Regions from separate parts of the Agarilytica rhodophyticola genome, predicted to be linked through region 2. Evidence: predicted binding sites of a transcription regulator. Region 2 holds the regulator's gene; each other region holds the start of a gene.
The links. Region 2 encodes PhoB, which activates phosphate uptake and scavenging genes when phosphate is short. Its sites were predicted from a motif close to TGTCATAAANNTGTAACA; they were not measured.
Positions count from the first base shown of each region.

Region 1: the regulator PhoB is predicted to act here: its motif matches at 3,400-3,417, upstream of olsF (bifunctional ornithine lipid synthase OlsF).
Region 3: the regulator PhoB is predicted to act here: its motif matches at 2,625-2,642, upstream of BVC89_RS20550 (substrate-binding domain-containing protein).
Region 4: the regulator PhoB is predicted to act here: its motif matches at 3,332-3,349, upstream of BVC89_RS24340 (ExeM/NucH family extracellular endonuclease).

Region 1 covers NZ_CP020038.1:1,493,064-1,498,343, reverse strand. Annotated here, with positions in the region: gene BVC89_RS06355 (AHH domain-containing protein) at 1-166, shown strand, start outside; gene BVC89_RS06350 (hypothetical protein) at 178-783, shown strand; gene serB (phosphoserine phosphatase SerB) at 805-2,019, opposite strand; gene BVC89_RS06340 (hypothetical protein) at 2,110-3,237, shown strand; gene olsF (bifunctional ornithine lipid synthase OlsF) at 3,475-5,205, shown strand.
Region 2 covers NZ_CP020038.1:357,526-362,805, reverse strand. Annotated here, with positions in the region: gene BVC89_RS01560 (HU family DNA-binding protein) at 41-313, opposite strand; gene ubiA (4-hydroxybenzoate octaprenyltransferase) at 815-1,681, shown strand; gene phoB (phosphate regulon transcriptional regulator PhoB) at 1,829-2,536, shown strand; gene phoR (phosphate regulon sensor histidine kinase PhoR) at 2,555-3,859, shown strand; gene BVC89_RS01540 (GNAT family N-acetyltransferase) at 3,956-5,143, shown strand.
Region 3 covers NZ_CP020038.1:4,960,320-4,965,599, reverse strand. Annotated here, with positions in the region: gene BVC89_RS20560 (CRTAC1 family protein) at 1-592, shown strand, start outside; gene BVC89_RS20555 (hypothetical protein) at 728-1,066, opposite strand; gene BVC89_RS20550 (substrate-binding domain-containing protein) at 1,135-2,583, opposite strand; gene BVC89_RS20545 (class I SAM-dependent methyltransferase) at 2,751-3,530, shown strand; gene BVC89_RS20540 (YbhB/YbcL family Raf kinase inhibitor-like protein) at 3,932-4,495, opposite strand; gene BVC89_RS20535 (helix-turn-helix transcriptional regulator) at 4,602-5,280, opposite strand, start outside.
Region 4 covers NZ_CP020038.1:5,877,982-5,883,261, reverse strand. Annotated here, with positions in the region: gene BVC89_RS24340 (ExeM/NucH family extracellular endonuclease) at 1-3,230, opposite strand, end outside; gene BVC89_RS24335 (endonuclease) at 4,268-5,280, shown strand, end outside.

The sequences.
Region 1 (5,280 bases), 1.1 Mb from region 2:
GGATGCAGTGCCACATCAAAATGTTCATACAAAAGCATATTATCAGTGGCTAGAGCATCATATAAACCCCATCAAAATTACTAGCCTTGATGCACTAGTGAAAGCTTTTAGAAAAATACGTTTTAGCTTACAAAGTGGTATCGTCCCTAAAAACATTTGGTCATAGAAACGGAAAAAATGGCACTTTATACAATTTATTCAGACTTTGATCACTTTGCCATTATTGGTTTTGATCAAAGGCAGGTAATTAAGTTATGCGGTAATACACCGCACGGGCGCTTTGATTTCCTTGGAGTTCCCAAATCCTTTAAGGACATTATAACTGAGCCTCTCAATGTTAATTTTTCTGATGATAGTGACGGTATGGCAGGTACAAAGATTCCTGATATACAGGTGTTTCACGGACGAATGTTTTTGAGTAAAAAAGCTTATGCTGCTCTTAATGCTCTCATCAAGGACGACGGCGAGTTTTTCCCGGTATGCTATGAGAAAGGGGATGGGTATATCTTTAATCCCTTGAGTGTTGCCGAAGATGTGGATGGGCTGGATATATCCTTGTGCCATAAAAACGCTTGGGACGATATTGAAAACCTGGGGTTTCACGAAGATAGAGTAAGCAAATTCGCCATATTTAAAACTGCATTTGATACGTATATCAATTTCTACTGCCGCCAAGATATCAAAGACGCGATAGAGCAAGCCGGATTACAAGGCTTAAGCCTTACCTCCGAACTAGGAGCAGAGTTTGGGATGTCGCAAGATCAAAAACTCGCTCCGAGTTGAAGTTTTAATTGCGATTTAAAACTAATGCTGAATCTGACTATCCCTAAACCCCATCAGATACAAAATAGCATCAAGTCCCAAGTGAGATATAGCCTGTTTGGCTTCAGCTTTCACCAAAGGTTTAGCACGAAAAGCAATGCCTAAACCAGCAATGCTGAGCATGGGTAAATCATTCGCGCCGTCGCCAACAGCAACCACCTGCTCCAAGCTAATATTTTCTTTCTCCGCTAAGCTGCGTAATAGCTCAGCTTTGCGCTCGCCGTTAACAATGGTTCCAGATGTGTTGCCGGTAACCTTGCCATCAACAATTTCTAAGTTATTGGCAAAGACGTAATCAATGCCCAGTTTGCGCTGTAGGTACTCACCAAAGTATTGGAAACCACCGGATAGTATTGCGGTTTTATACCCCAACTTACGTAAAGTAGTGATTAGGTGTTCGGCGCCTTCGGTTAAAGGCAGTTTACTAGCAATGTCCTTGAGCACAGATTCATCCAAACCTTTTAGTAAACCCATACGCCGCCTGAAGCTTTCGTTAAAATCCAATTCTCCAGACATAGCAGCATGAGTAATAGCAGCAACTTCTTCACCAATACCTGCAGCCTTGGCTAACTCATCGATCACTTCTGCTTCAATGAGCGTCGAATCCATATCAAAACATACTAGGCGGCGTGTTCGACGAAACATATTATCTTCTTGAAATGCTATATCGATGTCGAAGGACGAAGCCACTTTAGCAAGCTGAGCACGAAGCTTTACAATATCGGTGGCCTGCCCACGCGCAGAAAACTCCACACAAGCTTTGGTTTGATGTTCGCTGTTAACAAGAGAGACACGCCCTGACAAACGACTAATGTTATCAATATTCAAGCCGTGATCGGCAACCACCCGAGAGAGTGCAGCGATATGCTCAGAGCTAATTTGACGTGCTAATAGTGTTACAATATGTCTAGGTTTACCCTGCTGTAAGACCCAGTGCTCGTAATCATCGGCTTTTACAGGCTTAAATTTCACTTGCATGCCAAAGTCATACATACGGTAGAGAATATCTTTGACTACATTACCTGAGTCGGTATCGTCTTCAAACTCTATCAGCATGCCCAGAGAAAGTGTTGAATGAATCACTGATTGGCCAATATCTAAAATATTTGCCTGATGTTTGGATAAAATTTCGGTTACGGTTGAGGTAACGTAAGGCTTATCTTCGCCAAAGATTGTAATAAGTATCAGTTCACGCACGGTAAGCTTCTATTTCGTTGAGTACTAAGCCATTATAGCGGCTATAGTCTCTAATACCTATTAACTATAAAAACAAGAAGAATTAATCTGTTGTTTATACACATTCGTTTTATAACACCTCTTGCTGCCACTTGCCTAGGAGGCCTAGCTGCTCTTTTCTTATGCAGCGCACTGTTTATCCCTGCGTCACACACTAATAATGAACGCTACATTGCCAATTACGGTAAAGCTTTATCTGCAATGGCTGCAAAACAGGCCATCGATGCTACCTTTAATCACGATTTAGTGCGCTTACAAGTTATTTTGCAAGATGTGGTAGAAAACCCCCATGCATTGTTTGCCACCATTCATGATGTTGAAAATAAATTACTCGTACAAGCAGGCAACGTACACTTGAGTTTGGGAAATAGTACTACATATACAAGCCCTATCGTCTTGCATGACAGTATCGCTGGGTATGTTTCTGTCAGTATCGACGCCGAACCCTGGTCATTACGCTCGATTATTACCTTATTGATTGCTTCAGCAATTTTACTTTTAAGCCTTGCAATATGGTCGTTGTATCGCAGCAAGGCAGTCACTTGGGATTTTTCAAAAATATGGCCTCAGCGAAGCCACGAAGGCAAGAGCGACGAGCTGGGCCAGGCTGAAAACTCTCCGTTAGAAACAGAAACACAGCCTGAACCTGCGACAACCACACTTGAAGAACCTCAAGAACAGGTATTTGCCGTTATTCATATAAAAAATCTCAATGTGCTTAGGCAACAGCTTAACGGCCAAAATTTCAGGGATACCCTGAGCCGTCTAGAAAAGATTATCAGCGATGTTATGGCTCTCTATGGCGGCCATCAATTCCAGCTGGTTGAAAACTACTATGTGCTGACATTCCATGTGCAGGACAGCAAAGGAGAAGCACTTTTCCACGCCATATGCAGCGCGCACTTAGTGCTAGAGCTAGCCAGTATTATAGACCGAATCCCACTTGATTTAGCTGCATTGGTATCGGCTAATGAGCATGACATTACACCAGAGAATATGACGTTCGCAGGCCTAATTGTGGAGGCTACGGCAGGCAGTGAAGCTCTGATCAATCGTCGCATCGAGTTTGTATCACTGGGAACTGATGATGGCCGCCAAGTAGTATCGGGCTTTCATCAACCTTTTCAAAGCCTATTAGAAAACCAGCGCAAGCAACTTGGCCAAATGTTATCTTGCTAGACCCTCTTGCTGAACAATGACACTGAACCATGCTTTCATCCCCTGGTCGAAGAATATTCAAGTTGTATTTCAACGTCAGCCTGTACTTGTGAAGAATTTGTGATTTACTTCATAAGTGAAAAGTGCGATTGTAGAAATACTGTAAAACATATGTCATTGAGCTTTCATAAACTAGTATTAGTCTGCGCGAATGCGTCGCATAGATTACTCTTTTGAGTCAAAGCTTAAGGTCAACTGATGATAAATATAGAACAAGCTGTACTCAATAAATTTCCAGGCTTTGCTGCCCAGCCCACGCTGATACGCAAGCCTGCTATATCCTTTCTTAAGCGCCTGATTCATGAAGACGAAATCAATGCCTTCCTGGAAGACAATAAAGATGCTTGGGGATTTGAGTTTATTGACCGAATTTTCGAGTACTTTAACTTCAGCTACGTTGTCAGCGCTAGAGATAGGGCTAATATCCCGGCGTCCGGCCGTGTGGTAATTTTTGCCAACCACCCGATTGGTTCCCTCGACGGTCTGGCGATCCTGAAGTTGGTGGGCGAAGTACGCTCCGATGTGCGTATCGTTGCTAACGACATGCTCAGCCATTTTAAGGCCCTAGAAGACCTCATCATACCTGTTGATAACATGGTGGGCAGCGGTGCCAGACGCAGCTACAAACGCGTCCTAGAATGCCTGGAAGACGAGCAAGCAATCATTGTGTTTCCCGCTGGTGAAGTCTCTCGTGCACACCCTACTGGAGTCAAGGATACACGCTGGCGTCCAGGCTTTTTACATTTTGCCCGCAAGGCCCAGGCGCCCCTGCTGCCAATTCGCATACACGCTAAAAACTCCCTACTTTTTTACGGCGCCTCGATGGTGTATAAGCCCTTAGGTACGGCACTGCTGGCAAGAGAGATGTTCAATAAGCACTCCCATGTAATCAAGTTCAGTGTCGGCGAAGGTATTCCCAGTCAAACACTTAAATCAGAAACTGTTCATGATAGAACTCTTGTCAGTCGGCTTAAAAAGCACCTATATAAGATAGGCAAGCATCGACGCCCTATCTTTGAAACAGAAAGAACCATTGCCCATCCAGAGGACAGGCGCCAGTTATTAGAAGAGCTTAAAGAATCTGAATGCCTAGGCGAAACACGAGACGGTAATAGAATTTATTTGGTGGATTACAAGATAGATTCTAAGGTCATACGAGAAATCGGACGCTTGCGTGAGCTCGCTTTTCGAAAAGTAGGCGAAGGTACGGGCAAAAAGCGAGATCTAGATCAATTTGATCAACATTATCGCCATTTAGTGTTATGGGATAGAGAAAATCTGGTCATCGCCGGCGCCTACCGCTTGGGAGAAGGCAAGAAGATCATGCAAAGTATGGGAGTAGATGGATTTTATACCCGCACGCTTTATACATTTCGGCCAGAATTTACCCCTTATCTCGAACAGTCCGTTGAACTTGGGCGCAGTTTCGTTAACCCAGATTACTGGGGCAAAGCTAGTCTCGACTATTTATGGCAGGGGCTGGGAAGCTACTTAGCCAAGTACCCAGAAATACGCTACTTGATAGGCCCTGTAAGTATGAGTGCAGAATATCCTAAAGAGCTTATGGATACACTTGCCTACTACTATCGACGCTATCACCCTACGGCAGAGACACTTGCCGATGCTTATCACCCTTACAAGCTGGATCAACAAATTATCGATAAGCTTGATAAGGAGTTTGGGGATCTTGAATCACAAGAAGCTTTTGACTTTATGCAAAAACACTTTGTCAAAAAGGGTCATAGAGTTCCCATCTTATTCAAGCAGTATACCGCGATTTTTGAAAACGGCGGCTTTAACAACATTGTATTCAGTGTTGACCCGGATTTTGGCGATTGTCTAGATGGTTTATGCTTAGCCGACTTACATAAACTTAAAGCCAGTAAACGTAAGCGTTATATAGAAGATCAAAAACTTAACCGAGTCTAGAATTTGTTATTACCCCTGCGGATTAATAACAAATTCCGGGGGTTTTCAAGTGCGCTGTATTAAAAGCGAATGAAT
Region 2 (5,280 bases):
AAATTTTCTTTTATCAACTTACTCAGTAATGAGAATCAATTTAAATAATATGTTCCCGTAAGTTTTTACCTGCTTTAAAACTAACTTGTTTACTCGCTGCAATTTCAATTAAGTCTCCTGTTTTTGGATTGCGACCTTGCCTTGCTGCACGCTGTTTAACGTTAAAAGAACCAAAACCAATTAAATTTAAAGGCTCACCACGTGCTAGTGCATTTGTGATGTGCTCAAACACAGACGACACTGCATCATCAGCTTCACGCAAACTTAAATCCGCAATATCTGCAACCGCATTAACTAAATCAGCTTTTCGCATATTTCTCTCCTATCGCAAAATTATCTAAAAGGTGATCTCCCAGATTATTCGCAAAAAATAATAGGCTTAGCCCAAAATATACAAACAACCTTATTGGAAGGCACCTGTCGAGAAAAATGAGTACTTTACTTATTATTAGAACTCTGGATTTATCCCCAATAAGTCCTCCCTATAAATACAAGAATATTAATAGAGAAAACAATACAGATAAAATTTACCCAGCTCCTTTAGCCTAGCCAAAGTTTGAGGGTTTTGTACAAAAATCCCTTAAAAAAGTAAAAATGTTTTTCATTAGTGGTAGTTATAGCTGAAGCAATATAAATTGGCATAAAGAAAAGCGCGCTATTTTCGTGCTGAGTAAGGCGCTCATTGCCGCGCATAGTGGGCCTATGGGCAAAATGAGCAACGCCACACAGCGCTAAAATAGCCGGTTTTATAAGGTCAGTTTATAGTGCTTCAGCTATAGTGTATTCTTGCCCCTTTTTCGAGCCATAACATCTTATGAATAAAGAAAAATTGATCCAATATGGACAATTAATGCGCCTTGACCGGCCGATTGGAATTTATCTCGTTGCATGGCCAACACTCTGGGCACTGTGGCTAGCGGCGAAAGGGTTTCCCGATTGGGACGTACTGATCATCTTTCTATTGGGTGTAGTCGTAATGCGCTCGGCAGGATGCGTCATTAACGATTTTGCTGATCGTAAGATTGACAAGCATGTAGAACGAACAAAAAATCGCCCACTGACATCAGGTATTGTGAGTAGCAAAGAAGCCCTAGGTTTATTTGCCGTTTTATGTATAGTGGCATTTGCCTTGGTGCTCTTAACAAATACACTTACGGTAATGCTATCACTAGGCGCCTTAGCTTTGGCTAGTGCTTACCCATTTATGAAACGCTACACCCATCTGCCACAGGTCGTCCTCGGCGCAGCTTTCGCATGGGCTGTACCTATGTCTTTTACCGCTCAGACAGGAGAGCTGCAGCCGTCTATTTGGCTCATCTACACTACTGTTGTTCTATGGACTGTGATCTACGATACGTTTTACGCTATGGTGGATCGCAAGGATGATATTAAGCTTGGAGTCAAATCTACCGCCATTTTGCTTGGAGATTCGGATTTGATAGTCACCAAAGCTTTACAGGTGATCACTTTAATTGCCTTGTATATGATGGGTAGCCGATTTGAATTAGGCATTGTATACAAACTCAGCTTACTCGCTGTAGCTGCTCTCTTTGTTTACCAACAATATCTGATACGAGAGCGTAAGCCACAACTATGCTTTAAGGCATTTTTAAATAATAATTGGGTCGGTATGGCAGTGTTTGTAGGTATCGCTGGGGACTATGCGACTAAAACTTTGTAAGCCTTATAACCGGACTTAAAACCGAGGAACCTATCCTAAAAGCGCAAAAGAATCTATTCTTGTCATAAAACGGCAACAAAAGCTTTATTTAATGCGCATGTCGCTCACATTCAATTTCCCAGAGCTTGAGTCCAAAGGTTATGCCTAATGCCAGATAAGAGAATTTTGGTCGTAGACGATGAATCCCCTATTAGGGACATGCTGCGTGTTGCTTTAGAAATGGCTGAGTACCATGTGCTTGAGGCCGGTGATGCACAAGAAGCTCACAGCTTAATTATTGATAAAAAACCGGACTTGATACTCCTTGACTGGATGCTTCCAGGTACCAGCGGTATAGAGCTCGCTAGGAGGCTAAAACGCAACGAAGTCACACAAGATATCCCTATTATAATGCTGACAGCAAAAGGGGAAGAGGATAATAAAATCCAAGGTCTTGATGTCGGTGCCGACGATTATATTACCAAGCCATTTTCACCCAGAGAGCTAGTTGCACGTTTGAAAGCTGTGTTACGCCGAGCGGAATCACACAGTGCACAGGAACCCATTCAAATTGATGGTCTTTGCCTAGACCCCACTAGTCATAGAGTGACAATCAACACCATACCCATCAATATGGGTCCAACGGAATATCGTTTGCTAGAGTTTTTCCTCACCCATCAAGAGCGCGTCTATACCCGTAGCCAGCTGTTAGATCATGTATGGGGCGGCAATGTGTATGTCGAAGAGCGCACTGTCGATGTGCATATACGACGATTGCGTAAAGCGCTAAGCGTTCAAGGGCATGATAGATTTATTCAAACTGTACGTGGCGCTGGCTATCGGTTTTCGAATAAAATAGCACCTGCCCACAACTAAACTAGCGTTTCTCATACTATGAGTAGAGGTCTAAAGACTGAGCTTCGCTGGCTCGCTTTTGTCACCATCACCTCCTTCGTCATCGGCTTTTCATTCGATGCGGAATTCGTATGGCTATCAATAGCTCTGTTCCTATTTATTATATGGCTGCTCTATCGCACGGCCCAACTTGAAAGCTGGGCAGCGCAAGCCCGTCGTAGCGGCCCGCCGGGTGATGACTTCGGCGGCATATGGGGAGAAATTGCCGACGATATAAGACTTCTCTCAAGACGCTACGAAAAAGACAAAGTGCGCTTGCAAGCTGTTGTGACACGTGTACAGGAAATGACTTCCGCGTTGGCAGATGCGGTAATACTTGTCGATAGTCGCGCAAATATAGAGTGGTGGAATCGCTCCTCACAAGACCTATTCAACTTTCAAGATATCGATCGCGGCCACAAATTAGTCAATATTATCCGCAATCCACGTTTTATTAACTATTTTGAAACACAAAGCTATAGCTCTCCCCTCGAACTTGAGTCTCTTAGAAACGAAGGTCAACATTTAGAATTCCATGTCCATCCATTTGGCCAAGGAGAGCGCTTGATTGTTATCCGTGACGTTACTCGTGTTAATTTGTTGGAACAGATGCGTAAGGATTTCGTCAGTAATGTCTCCCACGAGCTGCGCACGCCTCTGACCGTCATAAAAGGCTATATAGAAACTCTCATCGATGCCCCAGACCTATCGAAAACACTGCGCAATGCCTTTAATCAAATGCTACAGCAGAGCGATAGGATGACAGCATTAGTGAATGACTTGATCACGCTAAGCCGTCTAGAAACTGATCAAACCGAGCTCAAACCAAAACCTGTTGCCTTATCGCCTCTATTAGAAACCATCGTATCCGATGCCCAAGCGTTGGGAGGGAAGATACATCATCAGATTACTCTGAGTGGCGATGCAGGGGTATCAATTTTGGGCAATAACCAAGAGCTTCACAGTGCCTTCTCAAATCTCACCTTTAACGCCGTTAAATACTCACCCGAGGGCGGTGGTATTGATATAAGTGTCACTCAAACTGAAGAGGCATGCATCGTTAGCGTCACCGACAGTGGCTTAGGCATTGACCCTAAGCATATCCCAAGGCTTACTGAACGTTTCTATCGGGTCGACGATAGCCGCTCAACCGCTCTAGGAGGTACAGGTCTGGGACTTGCGATTGTGAAACATGTTCTTGCCCGACATGACGCAGAGTTAAAAATCACCAGCCATCTCGGCAAAGGCAGTTCATTCAGTTGCTATTTTCCCATCGAGCGAATACTTCGAGAAAAAGTCGCTTAATACCTTTTTTAGTGTTAGCCACTATGAAAAGTACACCTGTTACCTCTAGATAGATTCAGGTAAGCTTCCACGACCATTTTCAAGAGTATGTGAGTTGTGGAAGTTAAGTTTCATCAATCAATCGCACAAATCGCGGCCCAAGATTGGGATGCACTTTGGCAAACAAAATACCCATTTACCCAGCACGCCTTTTTTAAGGCATTAGAAGAATCTAACAGTGTCGATACCGCCGGTAAGCAAAATACGGGATGGCAGCCAAAACATCTTAGTATCGAAGAAAATGGAAAAATCATCGCCGTAATGCCTCTGTTTGTAAAAGGGCACTCTTATGGTGAATACGTTTTTGATTGGTCCTGGGCCGACGCTTACCATCAAGCGGGTATCGAATATTACCCCAAGTTACTTAATGCTATTCCATTTACCCCGGCGACAGGCCCTCGTATAGGCTTTTCAAAGGATTTAAGTAACGAACAAAAACAGTCATGCAACACAGCAATAATCGAAGCGATTAAGAACTGTTTAAAAGAAGAAAATATGTCGGGCTTTCACAGCTTATTCCCACAAGATAATTCTACTTTTGAGCAAGCCCGTTTTACTGAACGCCAAGGTTATCAGTTCCATTGGTTTAATCAAGGCTTCAAAGATTTCGACGATTTCCTCAATAGTTTTAGTTCCAGAAAAAGGAAAAATTTAAAAAAGGAACGGCAAAAAGTTTTCTCTCAGGATCTCGATATTCGTATGCGTCATGCTGATGAGCTAACGACAGAAGAGTGGAACAAGTTCTATGCGCTCTACCATCGTACCTATCTTAAAAGGAGTGGCCGCACAGGTTATTTAGGTCCAGATTTTTTCCATCGACTCGGCCATGAATTTCCTCAACAAGTATTAGTATGTAGTGCCCACCATCAAAATAATATGATCGCCGCAGCCCTATATCTGCGCGACGAAGATACGCTTTACGGCCGCTACTGGGGTACTCAGATAGATCTCGATGGATTACACTTTGAGTGCTGCTATTACCAGGGTATTGAATATGCCATCCAACACCAATTAAAACGATTCGACCCAGGCGCCCAAGGTGAGCATAAAATTCAACGTGGCTTTACGCCGATTAAAACACGCTCTTACCACTGGCTCAGCCACCCGTCATTTAACGGTGCTATCAATGAATTCACTCAACAAGAAATACAACATATTAATGCTTATATAAAAGATACAAGAACGCTTATGCCATTTAAGGAGGGGGTTGAAACAGTAGAAGAGGATTATTTATTTACATTTTGATTTTAGAAAAAATTTTTAATCTAAAAACTCCAAAATAATTCAATGCTTATAAATTTCCCCTAAAAAAAACATGTTAACCAACTCTCCTATTTAAACCGCAAAGCTAGGGATAGCATATCATTTAAATTTACGTCGCA
Region 3 (5,280 bases), 2.3 Mb from region 2:
TCAATGGAATAGTGCTGTTGATTCTCAATCTTTCTACTTACCTATTTTCCTCCAGAAAAATCCGGAGGAGCTTGAATGGACTGGAAACCGGGCTATTGATGGCAGTTTATCAGTCGAAATAAACAGTGCTGATAATAATAACAACTGGGTTTCCATAAACTTGCTTGGGACAAAAGGTATAACCAAGAAAGGAAGAGTTAATCGTGATGCCTTAGGAGCTGTTGTTAGTGTAAAATCATCTCTGGGGAAAACGTCTATGAGTCCTGTTATAAGTGGTGCTAGCTTTTCTTCTCAAAATGCACTAAATGTAAACTTTGGCCTTGGTCAGGCGGCATCGGGTGATGTAGATATCCTATGGCCTGGCAATGTGCGCAATCGGTTGTACAATGTAAAAGCTTATGAAACTTTGACTTTGCCTGAAATACCATGCAGCTATACAACTAAAAGAAAACTACACAAGTATAAAAAATGCCTACGTCGCTCCTTCAGAGAACTACATAGTGCGGGTAAGATATCCAAAAACTTAAAAGTTAGAATGTATAGAAGCGCAGTGCGAGCATATATCGAGCACAATCGCGATAGGAAAATCTAAAAGTTGTCTATTGATGGCCGAATAGCTTTTATTATTCGGCCATTAATGGCTAGGTGTAATTCTCTGACAAATTGCCTATGATGCCTATTCAACTGAGTTGGCTTAAATTGGGTGAAAGCTGCAAACTAGCAATATTTATTGAAGTTTGACATTTTTTTCCGAACGTTCGCGAATACTCTCCATCGCTTGCAAAAATTCAGTGTAATTGTTGGTGGTGGTGACACATTCTTTAGCAAAGTCTTCCAGTGTATAGCCTTGCTTTTCTGCTTCTGCCGTCCAAAAATCGATAAGGAACTCGCTCAACCCGTCGATCTGTTTGGTCGATTGAGTTTTTAGTAATTGGTTGAATAAGCGGCAAGATTCGGTTATTTTTGCTTGCGAAAAACGATAGAGTAATGCATCAATATCCTCGTTTGCAGCACAGTATACATTTGCTGAACCTATTAAAAGCAAAATAGTGATGATAATTTTCATAATAACGAATGCCAATTTAATTAACCCCATTGTAAGTAAAAATGAGGAAAGCTCAAGAGCATCGTAACTTAGTCTGATGATAATAAATTGCTTGTGTTTCGGTTTTGTACCTTTATGGAGACGTCTTTTTTGATATTTTGTAATAACTGCTTATATTTTTGATCGAATATCCATACTTCCACCCGTTGATTTTTGTGCCGTGATTCTCCGGTGCTAGAAGCAATAGGAAAATGGTCACCGAAGCCTATAACCGACGCGGTGTTAACGCTATGCTTACGCAATTCTGTTTTTACAGATGTCGCTCGCAGCTTTGACAGTAATAGGGATCGTCTATTCCTATCTTTTGTATTGCCAAAGCCTATAAGCTGGATAATTTTATTTCTTTGTTCTGGTGCCTGCATGTAGTCAACCAATCTCATAATGTCTTGTTTGGCTTTGTTATCTAAGGCTGAGCTATTAGATTTGAAACGAAAGTTAATGGAGAGGCGTTCTCCTTTTTTTACCACATCAAGATACTCCTCTGGCCCACTAAGATCATTTATCGCAATACTCAGTGGCCTTTGAGAAATAAAGCCAGAATCTTCCACCAGCTGCTGGCCTGAGTCCGATTGAATAAAATCTAAAAAGTATTTAGCGTGAACATTAAGTTTATTGGGTAGACTATACATGTAGAGTCTTCTTGATAAGGGGTAATCTTCAGTTGCAATAAAAGCAACTTTTGGATGTATCGCTTGGTTTTGGGCATCAGATATTGCTAGTGCTTTATTATTACCTATAGACGATAGATCAACGAAGCCAATCCCGTATGGATTTTGGTAGATATTCTGTGACAGCATTTTACTCGATTCAAAGCGCTGTGTTTGGCGAGAAAGGAAATGGTTTTTACCTAGCACAATAGTGCTAAAGGTTTCCCATGTGCCTGATTTATGGTCACGCGCATATCTTGCAATAGGAGCATTAGTGCCGTTTAGCTCTTTCCAATTATTTATATTACCCGAGAAAATCTCTCGGATTTGCTGTACTGAAAGTGTTTTTATGGGGTTTTCTGGGTGGACAATAATAGCTAAACCATCGAGGGCCACCACATGCTCTGCCTCAAAGTCATTGAGATCAATTATTTTAGAAATACTTTCGTTTTCATCATATTTGATGGGGCGAGAAGACATGGCGATATCAGCACTGTTGTCTTTTAATCCCATAAAACCTGTACTTGAACCGTGTGCATAAATATCTACATATGCACGTACTTCACCATTTAAGCCTCCTACTCGAAATTCATTATCGATTGCACCTGGGATGATAGTCACAGACTTGAGTCCTCTTTGCTCCAAGTAGTGCTTAGTCCAATGAGGTGCAAGTTTTGCTCCTATAGTGTTGGACCCTTTTATCGTGAATAGTAGCCCTTGATCGGTCTTTGCTAAGGGAGGAGGTGATTCTTTTGCAGTGTTATTTTCTTGTGCGGATAGTGTATTTGAGGCAAACAAGAATAAGAAAAAAATGATAAAACTATACTGCATAATGTACATCCGTAGAAAAACCGCATACGCTATTTTGAAAATGTTGCATTAATATGACAGAGTGGCGTTTGTTTCCTATATTCTATTTTCGGATATACAGGGAGCAAGCCTGGAATTTGTACTTTTTTACGATCAATAGGTGTTTAGGAATATTATAAGTATCATTTATGAAGATTTTACTAAAAGACAGCGATTTAAATGACGATCTTAAGACATTTGCTGAAAAACTCAATTTAGATATTGTCTACAATGATGCTGAAGTTGAGTCTCTCGCCCTTAGTTATTCTACTGATGGTGTTGCTCTGTTACAAAGAAATGGTCGCAGGTTAATCAAAACCTGTGCAGACTTTATTGCTGGAAGTGCCGCTCATAGGCGTCGCTTTGGAGGTGGCAGGGGGCAAACTATAGCGAAGGCGGCTGGCTTGAGTAAAGGCTTTGTTCCCAGCATTCTCGACGCCACTGCTGGCCTTGGGAGAGATGCTTTTGTTTTGGCATCCTTGGGTGCAACAGTAACGATGCTGGAGCGATCGCCTATTGTTCATGCTCTACTTGAAGATGGTTTGGCACGTGCAAAAGTGTTTGCCGAGGAGCAAGCTGATGGTGAACTGCTTGATATCATAGGGCGAATGACACTAGTGAATAGTGATAGTTTTGATTATATGCAAACAGACAATACATATTTTGATGTTGTGTTTCTTGACCCTATGTTTCCAGAAAGAAAAAAGACAGCACTTGTAAAAAAAGAAATGCGTGCTTTCCACTCCGTCGTTGGTCAGGATGAAGATGCTGATCATTTACTTGATAAGGCTCTTCATATTAGCCGCTATCGTGTTGTGGTCAAGCGCCCACGTATTGCGCCTTTCCTAGCGGGAAAAAAACCAAGCTACCAATTAGAAGGGAAATCCTCGCGTTTTGATATCTATACTTTAAAAGCTTTACCGATATAAAACCCTACGCTAAGTGTGAGCAGGCTTGGCGAATGCTAAATATTTATTCCGTTTTAGCCAAGTATTCTAACGTAGTTCGAACAAAAAGTCGCTGGGCACAATGCTACCATCAGGCGCATTCCAGATACTTTCTCATGCATTTTCTGCGATATAGAAACAGACAAAGCCAGCCGGCTCACCATCAAGTTCTGCTAACAGAACGCGCTGGATAGATTTGGAGAATTAGACTCAGAGAGTTATACCCCTTACTTTGTTTATCTATAGCCGAAGTGAGGTTTACCAATGTAGACAAGAAAAAGTAATTATCAAAAACATGAATATTGCCTACATATGTGATGCAATTTATCTAGGGCCTGTTATAGACCCTAGGGTGTCGGCATTTTTCTCTTTATTGCTCTTTATTATAGGTCGCGTTTATATAAAGCCTCAATTGTGCTTGATGCTAACGCATTAGCTTTTACCATGTAGCCGGTTAGAGCGCCGGAGGCATTTTCTGGTAATTCTAAGGTTTTTGACAGAGCATATAAGGTAAATTGATAGCGATGGGCACCATCTCCTTTAGGGGGGCAGGCACCGCCAAAGGCTTTTGTTCCATAATCGTTGGTAATTTGAATACTACCTTTGGGCAGTTGTTTGCCATCTTTACTACCTGCACCTGCTGGCAATGAAGTGATTTTGGCGGGGATATTGACCACTTGCCAATGCCACCAGCCACTGCCGGTAGGTGCATCGGGATCATGGACTAATAGGGCGAAGGCCTTGGTGCCTTTAGGGGCGTTAGACCAGGAAAGCTGAGGTGAGATATCGTTTCCTTGGCAGCCAAAGCCCTGAAACTCTTGTGCTTTGTCCATAAACTCACCGTGGGCGATATCTTTGCTTGATAGTGAGAAGGAGTCAGCAACAACTGAAGTTGTTGCTGTTAACAATGAAAGTAATAGTGCAAATGTGCTGGTAATGCGTTGCATAATGCCTCCGATACAATAGTGTTGGAAAAAATTAGTATTTGAAGAGATATATATAATAGGGATTAATCGATGGAAAAATTAGAGCTTAAGCCGTCAACTATTCGCCTTAATCGCGCATTCTTGTTTTTCTAAGTTCTCGCGGTGTGATGCCAAAGAGCTGCTTGAATCTGTCTGTGAAGCGAGATTGAGACAAATAACCACATTGTTGGGCGACGTGGCCTATTGGAGCCAGGCTGGTCTGCAATAGGTGAAGTCCGTGACTTAACTTGGCTCGATCCTTAATGGCTTGCAAACTAGTACCTTCAGCATTTAACTTTCTACGCAATGTGGATTCGCTCATTGCCAATTTGGCAGATAAAACATTGGCACTGAGATCACTTAAAATATCGGCACAAATAATATGATGTAGCCTATGACTAACACTGGCTGACTCTATCACCGCAGCTACCTGTTTATATCCTAAGTGATAGATTAATTGCAAAATCTCTTGCTTGCGCATTGACCAAATACTACTAGGTGCAAAGGCAGACCATTCGACAAACTGTTGCAAGGTTTTTTGTAAAATAGAATCAAGTTTACCCTGAAAAAACATATCTGTTTTAGAATTCTCGTAACTGAGATGCTTAAAATCCTCAAAATCAAACTCAATTAATAAAGCAAAATATTCTGTATCGCTGGGGATATTTCGCATATCGATATTGGGGCTATTCGATAGAAAGATAAAATTACCAGCAGGGCAAGTAATTGGCTCTTCTTTGCCTATTTTTTTACAGCCTTCGAGTACA
Region 4 (5,280 bases), 1.4 Mb from region 2:
AGGGCATCGTTGCCTCGTTGACCAAAGATAAAGTCGTTACCACCATCGCCAAAGACAATATCATGACCTGAACCGGCGATGACTTTGTCGTGGCCGTCACCAGCACAAACGAAGTCATTGCCTCGACCTGCAAAGATAAAATCTGATCTATCGGTACCGACGATAACATCATCTTCCTTGGTTCCAAATAGGAAACCACGGTAGCGGCGGCCATCCTGAAGACCACCTACAATGTAACCATCTTTAACGTAAATCGTTGCAACCCGTGAATTACACACTGGCACATCTGGGAACTGAATGCCTACCACAACTGGGTCATGGTCAGCTGAGCGATAAGGGTCTTGTGCGTAAAGAGGCAATAAGCCTGGCTTGGCTTCGAATGAACGCTCGCCACTATCAAGTACCGTATCGTTGTAATCGAGTAAGTTGACTTCATCAGCATTGATATGCCATTCAGTAACACCAGTGATGTAAGGCACAAGTTCAGGGCTTGCAAGAGCGTGATCGAGATAACCTGTTTGCCCATCGAAGATAAAGCTGTATGCATCGTCGCCCTCAAACATGTCAATTACATCGACATATCCCGCATCTTTAAATGCTGTAATAGGATCTTCATTGCGGTAAGCATTCATATCACCGATGACAAGGACAAAATCAGTATCAACGCCAGTTGGGTTTTCTGCTAGCCATTGCGTTTCAACTTCCGCTGCTAGAGTTCTTGTTAGGTTACAGTTGGCTTGGCCTGTTGTTCTATCATCGTCGCCAGCACCACAACCGGAGCCTTTCGACTTAAGATGATTAACCGCAACAACGAAAGATCTTTCAGAAGCGATTTCTTTAAATGCTTTCGCTACAACAGGACGATTTCTTGAACGGCCAACGTTAGCGGGGTCTGTAAATGATGGATCATCTAGTATTGCCGTGTTGCCAAAGGCTTCTACAGTCTCTAACTTGTAAAGTAAACCAACAGTAATTGCATCTGTACCAACAGTGCCTGTTTCTATCGCCGCATAAGTTGGGCAGCTCTCGTTAACTGCATTAACTAGGGTAGTAATAGGAGCTTCAGACATGCCTTCAACAAGGTTTTGTACTTCCATGAGACCAACGACATCTGCATCTATAGCACAAATTGCTGAAACGATTTTTCTGGTTTGTCTTTCTAATTCCTCGGGTGAATTTGCCCCACGACAGTCAATTGTTCCTTGTGGGCCACAAGCGGGGTTGCCATCGTCTATTGTGGTGAAATAGTTAAGAACATTGAAGCTTGCTACTTTAAGAGAACCACCTACATCCGCTGGTGTTTCAGTGCGAGGATTAGCTGACTCAAAGGTGTATTCATAGTTCTCGACTACTGGACGTATACGCCAAGCATTTGCGCCTGAACCTGCAAACGACCAATGTAAAACACCTGTTAAGTTTTCGATAGTATCGCCAGCTCGGAAGCTATTATCCACAGAGAAGCCTGGCTGAGGCAGGAATACAGGAACATCATTGAAAACAGCGATATTTTGTGTGTTGTTGTCATCATCCAGGATAATTCTACGCGCAGCAAGATCAATTTGATGAGCAATTAACCCTTCTTCTGTTGGCAAAAATGCATCAGTGAATTGACGCGGACGACCATTGGCTGTCAGTACCACCTGGCCGAAACGATTTAGTGCAAAGTGCTCGGAAACCGTTAGTTCAGCAGGGAAAGTAACAAGCATACCTTCTGTTTGTTCAAAGTAAGCGTTAATTTCTGCTGTTGCACCCGTTAAATCTGCTGCCGTTGTGGCAACAGGTAAGGCTAACTCGACAGGGCTAGGCATTGGGTTGCCAGAGCTAAGAACAGTAATGTCTGTATCCCTAGTGGCGTTGATTTGGGTCATGTCAAAAAAGTCGTTGGCTAAGCCAGTAACGCTAACTAAGTCACCCACACTAACGTCTACCGAACATGAGCCGCAGAATACAAATAAACCTTCTGAAGTTGCTGGATCGCTATCAGCATCGCTGTCCTCTTCTTGTACGAAGAATCCACGCAGTTGTGATTGTGCTTGGAAATCAGCAGTAACAATCGCTTCAATCGTAAATACAGCGCTGTTAGGAATCGCATTACTATTGCCTTGTACAGTATGAATAGCTACGACTTCCGGAACTGGGGTCGGCGTTGGTGTTGGCGTTGGTGCAGTGCCTGCGTCATTGCACACGCCGAAAGTATTTTCAGCTGGAGCATTCCAAACACCGTTGATCTTCTGTAAAGAGAAGCCTACAGGTGTTGAGCTTGTTTCTGCTACACCAATGTCATTACTTGTCATTCCCAGCGCTGGGCCGTCAGCTGCGGTAAGGCTGCCTTCGTAGCTAATAAACTCAACAACACTGCCACTTGCATCCAATAGTGCGATGGCATCCGGAGAACCATTCTGAATACCCGATATGGCTTGTACTAATGTGCCCGCTGAGCAGCCCTGCGCAGCTGCTAGCTCACCACTCAAGGTCACAGTGTTGTAAACGCTGTTATTAGAGCCGTTGTATAGTGCAAGTTGCCAACCATCGAGGCTAGTTCCTGCTGCTCCCGTAATTTCGACAGCTTCATCTACATCACCACCGGCGTTATCGTAATGTAACTCGCTAATACTGATAGCACTTGGTACTGGAGTTGGCGTTGGCGTTGGTGTAGGAGTCGGAGTCGGAGTTGGCGCACCCGCTGCGACTTCAGTAGTGCATGTGCCAAATGTATTGGCGACTGGGCCTACCCATACACCATTTACCAGTTGTAATGACTCTGTCGCAGGAGTAGAGCTAGATTCACTTACGCCAATATCCGTACTTGTCATGCCCGCCGCTGGGCCATCAACAGCATTGAGAGGCCCTTCATAAGAAATGAATTGTACTACGTCACTGCCGTTAACTAGAGCAATACCGTCTGGGCTACCGTTTTGGATTCCTGCTATATCTAAAACGAGGGTACCGCCATTACTGCCGCAACTTGCATCAGCAGTGACAGAACCTGTTAACGCTACAGTGTTATATACAGAACCGTTAGAACCGTTATAAAGTGAAACACTCCAAGCACTCAGGTTGGTATTAACTTCAGTGCTAATTTCTATGGCTTCGTTAGTGTCCGATCCTGCATTGTCATAGTGGATTTCACTAATAAAAGTATCTGCATGAGCATTGGCTGAAAGCCAACTGCCGCATACAGAGAGGACAACCGCACAGGTTCTCCTCGATAAAATATTTGCGATAGGCATGAAATACTCCATTTATTGACGAATTTGACGCCGAGAGTGGCGCTTATTATTAAGTTCTTGTAAAAGGCGGTGGCAAGCCTAGATGGCGCCACTTACTGCCTTCTTTCATTTTTATGAAATTTTTATTAATTTTTTGTGCACACTTACGGGCAACATTTTTACTCTGTTTCGTAAGAATTAAAGCGCTTCTACTATTTGGCTAACACTAGCCATGTCATTTGATAATTCTGACCTCTTAGTCAACGAACGAAATTGGATAATACGCAATATAAAGTGACAAAACTTCTAACTTTTAACTGTTTTGTGTGTTTTTTGATCTGTTTGAGGCGATCATTCACATGCTAAGAAAATATAGATGCCGCTTTAATTCCGCTTTATTTGTGTTCACTGTCGCAAAAAAAATGAACGGGGGAATGAATAGCAAAAACTACGCCACTCTTAATTTTTATACTTATAAGCTAAGGCCAGTAATTTAAAATGTACAGCTAGTCCATTAAATAAGTATTCATTATTTTTAAGCAAATAATATTATGCCAATGTATTGTTTAAATTTCTTACCATAATATATCGTTAACTAGTTTCCTAGTCGCTTTTCTGTTTTATCGGTATCTAAAAAATTTTCGAAAACTTCTTATTTGAGATTTACAGAATTTTTTAATTATCAGTACGAAATAAATTGTAATAATTCGACACCGAAAATAAGAATAGAGAATGAGGACTTCATGTGGAAACCAAATATAAACTTAACATATATAGCATTTTAGTTTTTTAAATAATCATGAGATAGCACGAAAGGCATGAGAAAAATGTGATTCGATAGTTAAATTTAAATCTTATAAACTCTATAAGAATACTGATTTAACTATTGTTAAAAGCTAATAATCTATTGCCATATTAGAGTGCACTATAAAAATTTTACTATGGTGTTTTCTGACCAATACGTTATGAATTAGTAATGTTTCAACAAATTTGTCATTTTTTATTGTTATCGTTAAAAACGAAATCCCATAGTTAGTTTCCCTTCAAGGTATAAAAATATGATTGCAAAAAAAATAATGCTGTGCGCGCGAGTTAAATCAATACTGATATTACCCATTACTTTAGGCGCTATGAATAATGCTTTTGCCGCTCCACCTGCAAATTACTATAACAGTGTCGATCAAAGTTCAGCAGCTGCTTTACGCAGCAGCCTACACAATGTGATTGATGATCATAAACGTTTTCCCTATACCTCCTCATCAACAGATACATGGGATATTTTAGAGCGCGCAGATCAGGATGAAACTAACAGTTCAAATGTAACGACTATATACCGCAATATAAGTTATGTTAAGCAAGGCGGTGGTAATAGTTTATATAACCGCGAACATAGTTGGCCAAAGTCTTATGGTTTTCCTGATGATAATAGTAGAAATTATCCCTATACAGATACACATCATCTTTTTGCCGCAGACATAGGCTATAACTCTTCACGTAGTAACCATTACTTTGATAATTGCAGTCCCTCTTGTTCAGAAAAAGCAACGACAGCAAACGATGGCCATGGCGGTCAGGGGGGAGGCTATCCTGGGGATTCAAACTGGGTCGACTCGAACAGCTGGGAAGTATGGAAAGACAGACGTGGTGATATTGCTCGCGCAATGTTTTATATGGATTTACGTTATGAAGGTGGAAGCCATGGTGTTACTGGGGCATCAGAACCTGATCTACGCTTAACTGACAATACCAGCTTGATTAGCAACTCGCGTACAGGTAACAATGAATCCGTTGCTTATATGGGACTGCTTTCAACATTGCTAGAGTGGCATGAGCAAGACCCTGTAGATGCTGATGAACGAGAGCGTAACGATGTTATCTTTTCTTTCCAAGGCAATAGGAGCCCCTTCGTTGACAACCCTGAGTGGGTAGACTGTATTTATCGAAATCAATGTGATGGCAGCACTGGAGGTGGCGGTAGTGGTAACGGCAACGGTGGTGGACAACAAACAGATGTATTTGGTAGTGAAGGGCGCTGGAGAAATTATAATATTAGTATTCCTGCTGGTACATC